Regions from separate parts of the Vibrio sp. 2033 genome, predicted to be linked through region 2. Evidence: predicted binding sites of a transcription regulator. Region 2 holds the regulator's gene; each other region holds the start of a gene.
The links. Region 2 encodes PurR, which represses purine synthesis genes. Its sites were predicted from a motif close to TNANGNAAACGTTTNCNTNA; they were not measured.
Positions count from the first base shown of each region.

Region 1: a site for PurR is predicted at 3,274-3,293, ahead of R7P74_RS11850 (NCS2 family permease). Genes of this name have one in related genera too.
Region 3: a site for PurR is predicted at 2,485-2,504, ahead of R7P74_RS16595 (NupC/NupG family nucleoside CNT transporter). Genes of this name have one in related genera too.

Region 1 is NZ_JAWOVC010000007.1:113,240-118,365, forward strand. Features, by position in the region: gene frsA (esterase FrsA) at 1-1,144, opposite strand, end outside; gene tet(34) (oxytetracycline resistance phosphoribosyltransferase domain-containing protein Tet(34)) at 1,236-1,700, opposite strand; gene R7P74_RS11850 (NCS2 family permease) at 1,964-3,253, opposite strand; gene R7P74_RS11855 (aminoacyl-histidine dipeptidase) at 4,277-5,126, shown strand, end outside.
Region 2 is NZ_JAWOVC010000001.1:650,775-655,900, forward strand. Features, by position in the region: gene elyC (envelope biogenesis factor ElyC) at 1-521, shown strand, start outside; gene torR (two-component system response regulator TorR) at 594-1,304, opposite strand; gene torD (molecular chaperone TorD) at 1,571-2,218, shown strand; gene purR (HTH-type transcriptional repressor PurR) at 2,686-3,690, shown strand; cyclic di-GMP riboswitch class I at 3,978-4,067, shown strand; gene R7P74_RS02935 (TfoX/Sxy family DNA transformation protein) at 4,184-4,774, shown strand; gene R7P74_RS02940 (TVP38/TMEM64 family protein) at 4,889-5,126, shown strand, end outside.
Region 3 is NZ_JAWOVC010000013.1:82,709-87,834, forward strand. Features, by position in the region: gene R7P74_RS16580 (YcgL domain-containing protein) at 53-334, shown strand; gene R7P74_RS16585 (lytic murein transglycosylase) at 383-1,354, shown strand; gene R7P74_RS16590 (LysR family transcriptional regulator) at 1,443-2,387, shown strand; gene R7P74_RS16595 (NupC/NupG family nucleoside CNT transporter) at 2,645-3,844, shown strand; gene folD (bifunctional methylenetetrahydrofolate dehydrogenase/methenyltetrahydrofolate cyclohydrolase FolD) at 3,913-4,773, opposite strand; tRNA gene R7P74_RS16605 (tRNA-Arg) at 4,977-5,053, shown strand.

The DNA.
Region 1 (5,126 bases), on a different contig from region 2:
GGCTAAATAGAGCAACAAGTTGATTATCACTGTGTGGCGACACTGGATCGCCTTCAAGACTCAAAGCCAAAATAGGCACTTTGGTTTTTCGACTGCTCAGGAAGCCCTGAACCTTCAATGACCACGCCATCATCTGACCAGCCATGCTATTAATATCAACCGCATTTTTCCCCAAACGGGAAGCCAAAAGATCTAAGTACATCTTCGGCATTTTTTGCAACTTCTGAGGGGAAGTAAAAATATCATGTACGGGTGCGCCTAGAGCGACACAAGCTTTGATCTTTTCTTGCTCGACAAAAGAGAGTCTGATCATGGCATTACCACCAAAACGAAACCCAACTAACCCCACTTTGTGATGATCAACCCAAGGTAGCGAGTAAAGCTCATTCAATACCGCTTGATGTAGGCAACTTGAATTCTCGGTCAAGGGCCAATGAGAGCTATGCCCTACCGAAGGCATGTCCACGGTTAACATCGCAATATCTCGCGGTGCAAGACGATTACGGAACAAACGCCACATGTCGGTTTGTAGGGTATCCAAACCAGCGCTCACCATTACCACAGGCAACTGTTTATCCGTTCTTGGTAAATGGAGGTTCGCGATGATTTTGCGATTTTGGTAAGGCACTTCAATTTGCTTGATGGTGTACTTAGTTTTTTCTGCGCCGTCAGAATACGCTTTGTTTGCCAGAACTTGAGCTTGCGATGCCAAGTTGTCATTTTTTAAATGTGGGTAGCCTGCAATACTAAAACACAAAGAAGCAGTGAAGAGTTCATCCGCTGCCTCTTCTCCTTGCATTTCATTTGCTCGCTTCTGATGATCCATACCAAGCTTGATCCACTCAAATGTCCAGTTACCACTGTGATAACCCATTACAGTGTCTAACCAATCATCATTGGTTCGCGAGTGAGAAGATGAAGCAATTTTGGACAGTACGCCTTCCATTTCGATCGGAGACAATCCTTGCCAAGCCCATTGCAAGCGACGCAAATGACGATACCAAGCACGATCACCCTGCGCTTCTCGTTCATCAAGTATTTTTTTACTGGTCGGCATGTACTGGGTAAGCGCGGAGGTTTCTTTTGCTTGCTTATGTTTCACGAACAAAGTTTCGGAAAGATTTTTACTGACGTCTTCAGACATAGGAAGAACCCTAGGCTATTAGCATGATTTAATATCATAATAAAAAAAATGCCCCTATAAAGGGGCATTTCTCAATATTCTTTAACCGCGTTTATTTTTGCTTGCGGTTTACTGGCTCAGCATACTGGATTGACATATCCCAAGGCTGCTCGATCCAAGTGTCTTGAGCAATATCTACAACGTAATCATCCAGCAGCTCTTTGCCTGATGGTTTCGCACACACAGCGATCATTTTCGCTTTTGGATACATCTCACGTAGTTTGCGCGCTGTATCACCACTGTCTACTAGGTCTTCAACGATTAGGTAACCTTCGCCATCACCTTCAGGTGCTTTTAGTACCGTCATATCGCGCTGATGATCATGGTCGTAGCTTGAAATACAGATTGTATCAACGTAACGAATACCCAGTTCACGAGCCAAAATAGCGCCAGGAACCAAACCGCCGCGGCTTACCGCCCAAATTCCTTTCCATTGCTCAGCTGGCATTTGTTTTTCAGCCAGTTCACGGCAGTAAGTCTGCATTGCATCCCAAGTGATAATGAATTTTTTACTCATTGTAATAACCTAATAATTTGAAAATATGCATCCTCAAAATCTAGCGAAGTCACTCAAAAGCGGAATGCTCACTAACTTCTCCAAAATGTTTGGAGACGAGGATTTCAAGCTGCGCAAACGATTATTCTACCGAAACACACCGCTAATACCAACGGTGATATCAAAATTCTCTGCCTATTCCGCAGAAAAACCGTCTTCTGTGAACAACGTAAAAAAGAAAAAGCCAGCGTGAATAAATCCACACTGGCTTTTTGCTCGAGAAATTAACCGACGAGGTATTTAACGATGAAGATGGCTGACATCACCCATACACTCATCGACACTTCACGGCCCTTACCGCTGAATAACTTGATCGCCGCGTATGCGATAAAGCCTAACGTGATACCTTCTGCAATCGAGAATGTTAGCGGCATAACTAAACAAGTCACAACAACTGGGGACGCTTCAGTTAGGTCACGCCAATCAATGCTTACTAGCCCAGACAGCATCAAGATCGCCACATAGAATAGCGCACCTGACGTTGCATAAGCAGGGATCATACCCGCAAGTGGTGAGAACAATAGAGCAAGTAGGAAGAGTACACCAACAACCACGGCTGTTAGACCAGTACGCCCACCCGCAGCTACACCAGAAACGCTTTCAATATAAGATGTCGTGTTGGAGGTACCAAGTAATGCACCTACTGACGTTGCTGTTGAGTCTGCAAGTAACGCTTTGTTTAAACGAGGGATGTTGCCATTCTCATCAGTTAGACCAGCTTTTTGAGAAACGCCAACGAGCGTACCTGCGGTGTCAAATAAATCGACAAATAGGAAAGCAAATACGACGGAAATCATGCCTACTTCAAACAAACCAGAGAAATCCAGTTGCATGAAAGTTGGCGCAATGCTTGGTGGCGTTGACATAATACCGCTCCACTGCACATCACCAAATAGAAGACCAAGCGCTGTAACGCCAAGAATGGCGATCATCACCGCACCTTTCACACCACGGTGAACCAGTGCAATCGTAAGAAAGAAGCCAATCGCGGCCAATACAGATGGCAATGATGTGATCTCTCCCATAGAAACTAATGTCGCTGTATTATCAACGACGATACCTGCATTTTTTAATGCGATAAACGCTAAGAAAAGACCAATACCAGCTGAAATACCTGTTCGTAGAGAATGCGGGATCGAGTTAATAATCCACTCACGGATCTTAAATACGCTTAAAAGAATGAACAGAAGGCCAGAAACAAATACAGCCGCCAACGCAACTTGCCACGTATAACCCATTCCCAATACAACAGAGTAAGTAAAAAATGCGTTCAGGCCCATTCCTGGTGCCTGTGCGATTGGGTAATTGGCAACAAATCCCATGATAAAACAGCCGATTGCGGCAGCAAGACAAGTCGCGACAAAAATGGCGCCACGGTCCATACCGGTATCCGACAGGATCGCTGGGTTTACAAAAATAATGTAAGCCATAGTTAGGAAGGTCGTAACACCTGCAATGATCTCAGTGCGCACATTTGTGCCATTTTCACTGAGTTTAAAAAGCCTCTCGAGCATGATCGAATCCTGTAAAGGTAAAAAGTAAACGGTTGCGTAATCGATTGGCGGGAATTATAAAGTTATCAAATAGCAAATTCTAGATAGAATCTTCACTCTAATGCGTTTTTTTTCTTTGGATATGAAACACATTCTCTAACCCATCAAAGCAAGTAAAGAAATATATTCTTACAAAACAATAGGTAACCCAGATAACACAGTTCTCTAAAAGAGAATAAAAACTGAGCAATGTACTAAACTTTCAGATGAAAAAGGCCCATTTTAAACATGGTATCTAACAGATTTGATGGAAAAGTCGATAAAACCGAAGAATGGGGAATAGAAGAAGACTTTGATGGCAATAAGTGAGTCAGGAAGAGAAAATAGAGATAAAAAAACGCCACCCAATTTGGGTGGCGGTGAATCATGTCAGCACTATCACTGAAAAAAAATTCCAATTTATAGGGGTGAACAAACTGTTCGAGTCACATGCGTTGACTTCACTTAGTAGCCAAAGCTTGTTGGGTATACAAAGTTACCGGTGTAAACAGACTTGCTATTCCAGAACATTGTACTTGGTAAACCTTTCATAACTATCACCTTTTAAATCAATTAAACATTCGTTGATTTCTCGGTTCCTTGGAGGCGATAAAACGGACTCATCCTTTGAGCATTTCATTCTTCTCTCAGAAGCTGGTTACAAATATACCACCAAGAAATTTAATTACAAGCATTTTAGTGATTGGAATCACAAAAAATGCACAAATTGACCTTTATCAAAGTTTATGTGTAATTAAATTACAATTTTATGAATTAAAAAATAAAGCCACTTTCAGAATATATGATAGAGAACACATAGTGCTTGTTATTGTATTCACAAACTGTGACAGTTCTGAGAGAAATCCTTGTGATCGCGACTACTCGTACTCCTTATCTGGTGGTATGCTAACGGCAATTTGAAGGCCAAATCGTCTAGCATTTAATGCTACCTTGACAATATTTTTACGGTATATATTTGGCAAAGCACATCAAAAGGAGTCCTCCGTGTCTGAGTTCCATTCTGAGATCAGTACCTTATCACCTGCTCCACTTTGGCAGTTTTTCGATAAGATTTGTTCTATCCCTCATCCATCGAAACATGAAGAAGCATTAGCACAGTACATTATCAACTGGGCAACAGAGCAAGGCTTTGACGTTCGCCGTGATCCAACCGGTAACGTGTTCATCAAAAAGCCCGCGACACCAGGAATGGAAAATAAGAAGGCTGTTGTACTTCAAGCACACATCGACATGGTGCCGCAGAAAAACGAAGACACTGAACACGACTTCACCAAAGATCCAATCCAACCTTACATCGATGGCGAATGGGTAACTGCGAAAGGCACGACGCTTGGTGCAGATAACGGTATTGGTATGGCTTCTTGCCTTGCTGTATTGGCATCTAAAGATATTAAGCACGGTCCACTCGAAGTTCTGCTGACGATTGATGAAGAAGCAGGCATGACTGGCGCATTTGGCCTTGAAGCTGGTTGGTTAGAGGGTGAGATTCTTCTAAATACAGACTCTGAGCAAGAAGGCGAAGTCTACATGGGTTGTGCAGGTGGCGTTGATGGCACCATGACTTTCGATATTTCTCGAGAATCAACGCCTGCAGGTTTTGTAACACGCCAACTGACGCTGAAAGGCCTAAAAGGTGGTCACTCAGGTTGTGACATTCACACAGGTCGCGGTAATGCCAACAAATTACTTGGTCGTTTCCTTGCCGGTCATGCTCAAGAGCTTGATTTACGTTTAGTCGAATTCCGTGGTGGTAGCTTACGTAATGCAATCCCTCGCGAAGCGTTTGTTACTGTCGCGCTTCCTGTCGAAAACCAAGACAAACTTGCTGAGCTGT
Region 2 (5,126 bases):
ATGTTATCGATGACGAAATTCCACCCACCTCGCAGTTAAGCCGTGCAGCATTAATGCGCTTAACTGAGGGCATTCGTATTTTAAGAATGTATCCAGGCGCGAAATTAATCTTATCCGGCTATGCTGGCGGATCTGAAATTAGCCACGCGAGAATGATGGCGAACGTTGCCCTAGCCTTAGGTGTAGCAAAATCCGATATCATTTTATTAGAGGATGCAAAGGATACGTGGGAAGAGGCACGTCAAGCGGCTGCATTCGTTCAGCAAAAGGAGATTGTGTTAGTCACCTCTGCAAGCCACATGAGCCGTGCATTGTATGAGTTCAACGCAGCAGGCATTAAACCAATCCCAGCTCCGACCAACTTCTTAGCTATTAGCGAAATCAGTCAACCTTGGGATAAATACTCACCTAAAGCGCGTTACTTAGAACAAACAGAGCTTTATTGGCATGAGTACTTGGGCAGTATTTGGCAAAGGTTGCGTGATACTGTCGGCCAAACACCAATGGTTGAAGCAAACTAGTATTATCTTGAAGCCACAAAAAAGGAGAGCCGAAGCTCTCCTTTTTCTTTTTACGATTGAGTTATGTTCAAACTAGTCACCAGCAAACATATAGCCCTCGCCGTGTACCGTTACAAAAATCTGTGGGTTCTTAGGATCGAACTCCATTTTTGCGCGCATACGTCGAATAAGAACATCAATGGTGCGGTCATTCGGCGCATCCACTCGATGGCTGATCATGTTCAAAATACGCTCACGACTTAACACCTGGTTAGGGTAAGACGATAATGCCACCAAAAGTTCATACTCTGCTTTAGTTAGTTTTACTGGCTCACCGTTGCGGCTAAGTGCGCGACGTTGAATGTCGAATGTCCACTCCCCAAAGCGCACAATGTGCTCTTCACTGGTTTCATTCGCTTTCGAGCTGCCACTGCGCGCTGCTGAAATACGCCACAGCAAGTTTTTAACGCGAACTAACAGCTCTCTCAGTTCAAAAGGTTTTGTCACATAATCGTCAGCACCCATTTCTAGGCCTACGATTTTATCAATGCTATCCGTGCGTCCTGTTACTAATATGATACCAATATCCGATTGGCTACGTAACTCACGAGTAAGCATCAGGCCGTCTTCACCAGGCAGGTTAATATCCAGCATGATCAGGTCTACATCGCCCGCTTGCAAAACTTCACGCATTTCCGCGCCACTCTCTGCTTCGCTGACTTGGTAGCCCTCATTTTGGAAATATCCCGCAAGCTTACTACGAGTTACAACATCATCTTCTACGACTAATACGTGATAGCTCATTTACACCACTTTTCTGTCTTCTTATTATCCAAGACGTATTCTATTCATAACTAGTAACATTTCTAGTCATAGATACATTAAAACGCAAGATTTAGCGTTTTTATTGATTCAAAACAAGCTTACCCACTGCTATTAATAAACGGTCATTTTTGACCATAAAACATAACAATTATAGTTACTGCTATTCATTTTAATTGATTACACTTAGGGGATATCCCTAATTGACTTTGTGATGCATGACTTGAAGCATCATTCAGGAGCCCAAAATGCAAGAAGTGAAAGCTTTTAATGAAAAACGCGCTGAAATTTACTGGTGGTTTTCGAGCTTGTTCGCAAAAGAACTAACAGAGAAAGAATTGGAAGCCTATCACAGTGTTGAAATTCGCAGTTTTCTCGCAGGCTTAGGTGAAAATGAGTCGCTGAAACCAGCCGTTGATAGCCTAGTTGATGCGCTGAATCGGTTACAAGATCGTGAAGATGCACAACTAGAGCTTGCAGCTGACTTTTGTGAACTGTTTTTGAAGACAGAAAAATACGGCGCTCTTCCTTACGCATCCATGTACATTGGTGAATCAGGTTTACTGAATGACAAGCCAGCTGAGGAAATGGAAAAGTTGATGGCTGAATTTGGCGTTCAAGTAGACGAAAACCTAAAGGAACCTGCGGATCACTTAGCCGTTGAGCTCGACTTTCTCGGGAACATGATTATCCGCTCAAACGAGCTTGAACAAGAAAAACACATGGAAGAAGCCTTCGTTAAACAAAACGACTTTATCCAGCAACAATTGATGTCTTGGTTACCTCAGTTTTCAGACAAATGTAAACAATTCGACGAATTTGGATTTTACTCGAGTGTCGCGAAACTATTAGTTGCATTTTGTAAACTAGACAGCGCCTACCTTCTTGGTGAATAATTGCCGCCTATTTTTAGGGAGCCTGCCTATCGGGCTTCCTGTATGCCGAAAGTGACCAATTGTAAGTAACTTGGGTATAATATTCGTTTGCCTTAACTTAGCGCAAAGACGCTTGGTTATTTAGCAGTCAAAATGTGACTTCAAATACACAAATCTCGTGCTGAAAACATTGCTAGTCAGTCCACATAGGGCTAAAATGTGAGCGCAAACGATTAAATATGATTTATATGTAAACCGCTGAAATATAGCGGTTTTTGTGTTTTCTTAACAGGTTGATGGCAATTTCTCATCAGATAGAAAAAAGATAAAATTCATCGACCGATGCTGCTACGCACCCTTTTGTCGCACTTGGATCAACCGCTGCCGAGACACTTAGCGCCAATTTTATATTGCTAGGTGTGAAACCATTAGAGCATCAGGTACATCCAATACGACATATTTCAGTAGCTCGATACAGGACACCATTTATGGCCACGATAAAAGACGTTGCTCGCTTAGCCGGCGTTTCCACTACGACAGTTTCGCACGTTATCAATAAAACGCGTTTCGTTGCAGAAGCAACGCAAGAAAAAGTAATGAAAGCCGTTGACGAGCTGAATTACGCGCCAAGTGCCGTTGCACGCAGCCTAAAATGCAACTCAACTCGTACGATTGGCATGTTAGTAACTCAATCAACTAACCTATTTTTCTCAGAAGTGATTGATGGCGTTGAGAGCTACTGTTACCGCCAAGGCTATACTCTGATTTTATGTAACACAGGCGGGATTTACGAAAAACAACGCGATTACATTCGTATGCTGGCTGAAAAGCGCGTTGATGGCATCCTAGTGATGTGTTCTGACTTAACCGAAGAACTAAAAGAGATGCTTGACCGTCATGCGGACATTCCTAAAGTGGTCATGGATTGGGGCCCAGAGAGCTCGCAAGCAGACAAAATCATGGATAACTCAGAAGAAGGTGGCTACATTGCGACCAAACATCTGATTGACAATGGTCATACGGATATCGCTTGTCTAAGCGGTCATTTTGAAAAGCTTGCTTGCCAAGAGCGCATTGCAGGTTTCCGTCGCGCAATGAGCGAAGCGAACCTAGCTGTAAATGAAGACTGGATCCTTGAAGGTAACTTTGAATGTGATACGGCCGTATTAGTTGCAGATAAAATTACCGCAATGGACAAGCGCCCGACGGCGGTATTCTGTTTTAACGACACAATGGCTCTCGGCCTAATGAGCCGCTTGCAACAAAACGGGATCAAAATTCCTGAAGATATTTCAGTGATCGGCTACGACAACATCGAGCTTGCAGAATACTTCTCTCCACCGCTAACGACTATCCACCAACCTAAACGTCGTGTTGGTAAAAATGCATTCGAAATTCTACTTGAGCGTATCAAAGATAAAGAACACGAAAAACGAATTTTCGAAATGCAACCTGAGCTTGTAATTCGAAATACTGTGAAAAAAATGAACTAAATTTCACTGTATTTAACACGGTTAAATAAGCGCTCTACAGGGGCGCTTATTTTTTTGGAAAAATTAAGCATTCTCTAATACTTCACACCACTCTAATAACAATTGACTAACGTTAACTCCCTGTTTTATATAAATGTAATATATATTAAGAACTCCTTTTCAAAGGCCAATTTGCACCTTTCCATATGCAAAATAGAGCATTCAATCTATCATTTTTATTGAACCGAAATCACACTTTTAACGCTAAACCGTGATGTTAATTCAATATAAGAAGTATGCTCATTGTGTCACGCACAGGGCAAACCATTCGAAAGAGTGGGACGCAAAGCCTCCGGCCTGAACCATATTACGATATGGAAGGTAGCGGGGTTACCGATGGCAAGTGTGTAAGCAATGACTTTACTCTGTAATGACATTGTTTTTACGCATGTTTGCTACTCTCTCGGACCTGACTTTTGGTGGCGTAATATTAATTACACCGAGATAACAAAACATGGATAAACCGATACTCAAAGACTCTATGAAGCTATTTGAGGCACTTGGTAATATCAAGTCGCGCTCAATGTTTGGTGGCTTCGGACTATTCGCTGATGAAACAATGTTTGCACTAGTGGTAAACAATCAGCTTCATATCAGAGCAGACCAAAAAACTTCATCTGACTTCGAGAAACAAGGGCTAAAGCCTTACGTTTATAAAAAACGTGGCTTTCCAGTCGTTACAAAGTACTACGCTATTTCCAGCGATTTATGGGAATCAAGCGAACGCTTAATCGAAGTAGCGAATCAATCATTGAAAAAGGCAAAGCTTGAGAAAGAACAGCAAGCAAGTACAAAGCCTAACCGTTTGAAAGATTTGCCTAACTTACGACTGGCTACCGAGCGCATGCTAAAAAAAGCCGGCATCGAATCCGTAGAGAAGCTTGAAGAGGAAGGTGCGCTTAACGCCTATAAAGCGATAAGAGATACGCACTCTGCAACCGTCAACATTGAGTTGCTATGGGCACTAGAAGGTGCTATCAACGGCACTCATTGGAGTGTGGTACCTCAAGCTCGCCGAGATGAGTTGATGAACGGCCTCCAATAAAAGTCGGCCTAAAAACTATCTTGTAAAACCGCAGTCTAATCTGCGGTTTTTTTGTGAAATTTTTTCGGTTTTCCTACTGTCTTATTACATATATCCCAAATTGGAATCAAAATTATGAATAAGAAACTGATATTAGGTCTCATCCTACTAGCGGCTATCGTCTTTTTAGGTATTAACTTTGGCCAGTATTTAACCTTAGAGAATGCAAAAGCCCAACAAGAAGCACTAACTACATACATCGATCAGAATTTTGTATTCTCGGCTGCGATTTACTTTTTTACCTACATTGCAATTACCGCTTTTTCTATCCCAGGAGCGGCAGTAGTCACCTTACTTGGTGCAGCCTTATTTG
Region 3 (5,126 bases), on a different contig from region 2:
TTTACAACCTAATCCGCACTCAACGCGGCTAAATCAGCATAAAAGGCGTGTCATGCTTTGTTCTATTTATAAAAGCTCGAAAAAAGAAGGTACTTATCTCTATATTCCGAAAAAGGATGATTTTTCACAGGTTCCTGACACCTTAATGCAGATGTTCGGTAAGCCTATCGCTGTCATGACGATTAAACTTGATGGCCGTAAATTGGCACAAGTTGATATCGAAAAAGTGAAGGCTTCATTACAAAATGATGGCTTCTTTCTTCAGGTTCCACCGCCGCCGGAGAACCTATTAGAAAAGTACAAAGAACAAAAAGCCCAGCAGAAAGGCGAATAACGTCATCGTTTTTCATCTGGGATTTCTGCCTTGCTCAAGGAGGGCAATATGAAAAAGATACTGGCTACCATGCTTAGCGTTGGTATGTGTACCTCGGCTTTTGCAAGTAGCGAGGGTTTTGATGAATACTTGAATAAGCTGCGTGCTGAAGCTCGTGATAAAGGTATCTCAGAGCAGGTCATTAGTGCTGCTTTTGCTAATGTTGAGTACAAGCCCCGAGCAGTAAAAGCGGACCGAAACCAACCAGAAAAGAAACTGACATTGGATGAGTACATTCCTCGCGCGGTGCCTGAATGGAAGGTGAAGCAAGCCAGACAACTCTACAAAGAGCATTACACCGAGCTAAAGCGTATAGGCGATGAGTACGGTGTCCACCCGCGCTTTATTGTGGCACTTTGGGGAGTTGAAAGTAACTTTGGTAAGTTTACCGGCAACTTTAAAGTGATTGATGCACTATCCACAATGGCATTTGAAGGCCGTCGTGAAGAGTTTTTCCGTAAAGAGACTATGTCGGCACTTCAGATCCTCGATCAAGGCCATATTGAGCTAGAGAACTTTAAAGGCTCATGGGCTGGTGCGATGGGTCAATGCCAGTTTATGCCAAGCTCTTTCCTTCGTTTTGCTGCTGACGGCAACGGTGATGGTAAAAAAGACATATGGCAATCTGAAGCGGACGTGTTTGCATCAACCGCTAACTATTTGAGCAAGTCTGGTTGGGATGATAAATATACTTGGGGTCGCCAAGTTAAGGTTCCTAAAAATATTGATCGCAGCCTAGAAGGGCGCACGGCTGAAAAAGGCAAATACCTTCAAGAGTGGAGCCAATTAGGTATCACAAAATATGACGGTAGCCCGTTGCCAAAACTGGATGAAGACATCAAAGCATGGTTGATCATGCCGGACGACGAGAATGGTCGTACGTATCTGGTTTACAATAACTACAACGTATTGATGAAGTGGAACCGCTCTTACTACTTCGCACTTGCTGTGAGTCACTTGGCTGACCGCATTAAATACTGATCTGCCATCAAACAATTTGGCATTCAGTCTTCAATACAAGGGCTCTTCGGAGCCCTTTGTTTTTTCTATAACCAAATCGAGGTAAAGCGTGTTATCTGAACGTGCCGCACAAATGGTGATTTTCTCCGCTCTTCTTAAACACAAAAGCTTCACAGCTGCTGCAAAGAGCTTAGGCGTGTCGGTGTCTCATGTGAGTAAACAATTGAGTCAGTTAGAAGCGTCTCTTGGTATCAAGCTTGTTCAACGCACTACGCGAAGCTTTACGCCGACTGAGGCAGGGAAAACCTTTTTTCATCACTGTGAGCAAGTGGTACAAGCGGTGAGCAGCGCCACATTAGAGATGGAAACCCAGCGGGATGAAGTGGCAGGTTTGGTACGTCTTGGGTTGTCGCAATCATTTGGTACCTTACACATTATTCCAGCGATTCAAGAGTTACGCGAACTGTATCCTCAACTTCAAGTGGAAGTACATCTGTTTGACTATAAGGTCGATATGTTAGCCGAAGGGCTCGATTTATGGGTAACCAACAACGAGCATTTGCCTGAAGGTTACATTGCGCAGCGTTTGACGGATTGCCAGTTTGTTGTTGCGGCATCGCCAGATTACTTATTGAAACATGACACGCCAACAGAACCGGATGACCTATCTGCTCACAACTGCCTCATATACAGAAGCTGGGAGCGTGACTATACGGGGTGGGCGTTTACCAAAGATCAGCAAGAATTGAACGTAAAAGTCTCGGGTAACTATTCAGTAGATCTGGCAGAAGCCGTTCGGGATGCGGCTATTGCAGGTTGGGGTATTGCCTACCTTGCCACTTACTTGCTGGGTGATGAGTTCAGAACGGGTAAGTTAATACAGCTGTTACCTGATTGGAAAGCCAGCCAGTCGATGCCGTTTTATGCGGTATACCCAAGCCGCCAGTATATGCCAAAAAAAATATCCGCAGTGATTAACTTTATCAAACAGAAGATCGGCAACCCTTGTCATTGGGACCAACGTTTGGCGCCTTACATCTCTATTCCTAAATAACAGGATCAATGAAGTTGTAGAACGACACATAAGGTGATTCACTTCACAAAAATTTTTCCTGAATCAGAAACATATTTTCCATATGGAAATAATTAAAATAAGCAAACGTTTATCTTCAATAAATTCAATTGGTTATTTTGTTGGTCAGTTATTGGTCGCTTAAACTTTTCACATTGTTAACATCCTCAACTTGCAGCATTTTGAGTCCACTATACAATCCGGTGCCTTCCATATCCCCCTTCTGTCGGATTCATTTTATGAACTCAATTATTGGTATCGTAGCCATACTATTCCTAGCATGGCTACTTTCTACAAATAGAAAAAATATAAAGCTGAGAACGGTGTCGTTTGCGTTTGCTTTGCAGGTACTGTTTGCGTTGTTGGTTTTATATGTGCCAGCAGGACGAGATGCGCTGAATTCAGTGAGCAGCGTTGTGTCGAATTTGATCAACTATGGTCAAGAGGGCATTGCGTTTTTATTCGGTAATTTGGCGACAGGGGGCTTCACCTTTGCGATCAATGTTCTGGGTATCATCGTTTTCTTTTCCTCTCTTATCTCAGGTCTTTATCACATTGGTGTGATGCCAAAAATCATTAACTTTATCGGTGGTGGTATTCAAAAGCTGCTGGGTATCGGTCGTGCTGAGTCTTTGTCTGCTACGGCGAATATCTTTGTTGGCACTATTGAAGCTCCATTGATGGTAAAGCCTTACCTAAAACACATGACTGACTCGCAGTTCTTTGCAGTTATGACAGGCGGTTTAGCGTCAGTTGCTGGCGGAACGTTGGTTGGTTACGCATCACTGGGTGTCGACCTCAACTATCTTATTGCTGCTGCATTTATGTCGGCACCTGCCGGCTTGTTGATGGCAAAAATTTTAATGCCAGAAGATACGGATAAAGCAGCAGATATCGACATTAGCCAAGTTGAAATTCCACGTGCAACCAACGTAGTAGAAGCATTAGCCGATGGTGCCATGGCGGGTGTACGCATTGCTGTATCGGTCGGTGGTACGTTACTGGCGTTTATTAGTGTCATTGCAATGCTAAACGGCATGTTAGGCTGGATAGGTGATCTTATTGGGACACCATTAAGTTTTGAGCTCATCCTAGGTTTTGTGTTTGCGCCAGTCGCTTGGTTGTTGGGTATCCCATGGCAAGAAGCAACCACAGCAGGCTCGCTGATTGGTAACAAGATTGTGGTGAATGAGTTCGTCGCTTTCATCCAGCTTGCAGAAGTGAAGTCTCAACTTAGTGAACACTCACAAGCAATCGTGACGTTTGCTTTGTGTGGCTTTGCAAACATCTCAAGCATGGCGATGCTGATTGGTGGGTTGGGCTCATTGGTACCAGAAAAGCGTGCATTTGTTTCTAAGCATGGTTTCCGTGCGATTATCGCTGGTGTCATGGCGAACTTAATGAGCGCTTCGATTGCGGGCGTGATTTTAAGTCTGTAATTGAAATAGATATCAACAATTAGCAAAAAGGCTCCTTGCGGAGCCTTTTTCGTATCTTAAGTTTTACGTTATTTGTCTGTGTGGAACTGTTCGCAAGCGAGCATCGTGTTCTCAATTAAACTTGCGACGGTCATTGGGCCAACGCCACCAGGAACAGGAGTAATAAAGCTCGCACTTTCACGTGCTTTGTCGTATTCCACGTCGCCAACTAGTTTGCCTGAATCAAGACGGTTAATACCGACATCGACCACCACTGCGCCTTTTTTAATCCACTCACCAGGGATGAAGTTAGGCTTACCAACCGCCACCACGACAACGTCAGCTTGACGCACATGACTCTCTAGGTCTTTGGTAAAACGGTGACATGTTGTTGTTGTGCAGCCCGCAAGCAGCAGCTCAAGTGTCATTGGACGACCAACAATGTTTGATGCACCAACCACAACCGCATGTTTACCACGTAGCTCAATGTTGTAACGGTCGAGTAGGGTAATTATGCCCTTTGGCGTGCAAGAGCGAAGCTTTGGAATACGCTGCGCAAGACGACCAACGTTGTAAGGATGGAAGCCATCCACGTCCTTCTCTGGGTGAATGCGCTCTAAAACATGTGTTGTGTCTATGCCCGCAGGAAGGGGTAATTGCACTAGAATGCCGTCAATTTCATCATCGTTGTTTAATTCATCAATCAGAGCTAGTAACTCTTCTTCTGAGCTAGACGCAGGAAGGTCAAAAGACTTAGAAACAAACCCAACTTCTTCACATGCGCGGCGTTTGCTACCGACATAAACCTGAGAAGCAGGATCTTCACCAACTAGAACCACTGCTAAACCAGGAGCACGTAGCCCAGCTTCAACACGTGCTTTAACACGTGCAGCCACTTCAGATCGAACAGTTTGGGAAATGAGAGTTCCGTCTATATTTTGAGCAGTCATGACTTTCCTTATAAATTAAGAAGGCAGATTATCTGCGGCGCATTGTCGCAGAATTTCTTATCAACATCCATAAGCAAACGTTTGCTTTGTGGTGTTTTTGAACATTAAGCGTTTTAATGGACTTTTTTTAGGCATTCAGATCAGAATGTTATGAAAACCCGTTGATTTACCCGTTTGAACTCGTATAATCCTGTCCCTGTAGCGCGCCCTTAGCTCAGCTGGATAGAGCACGTCCCTTCTAAGGATGTGGTCATTGGTTCGAATCCAATAGGGCGTGCCATTTATTCAAAAGCCCCGATAACTCTTTGAGTTGTCGGGGCTTTGTCGTTTTTAGGTTTTTGGCTGTAATTGCC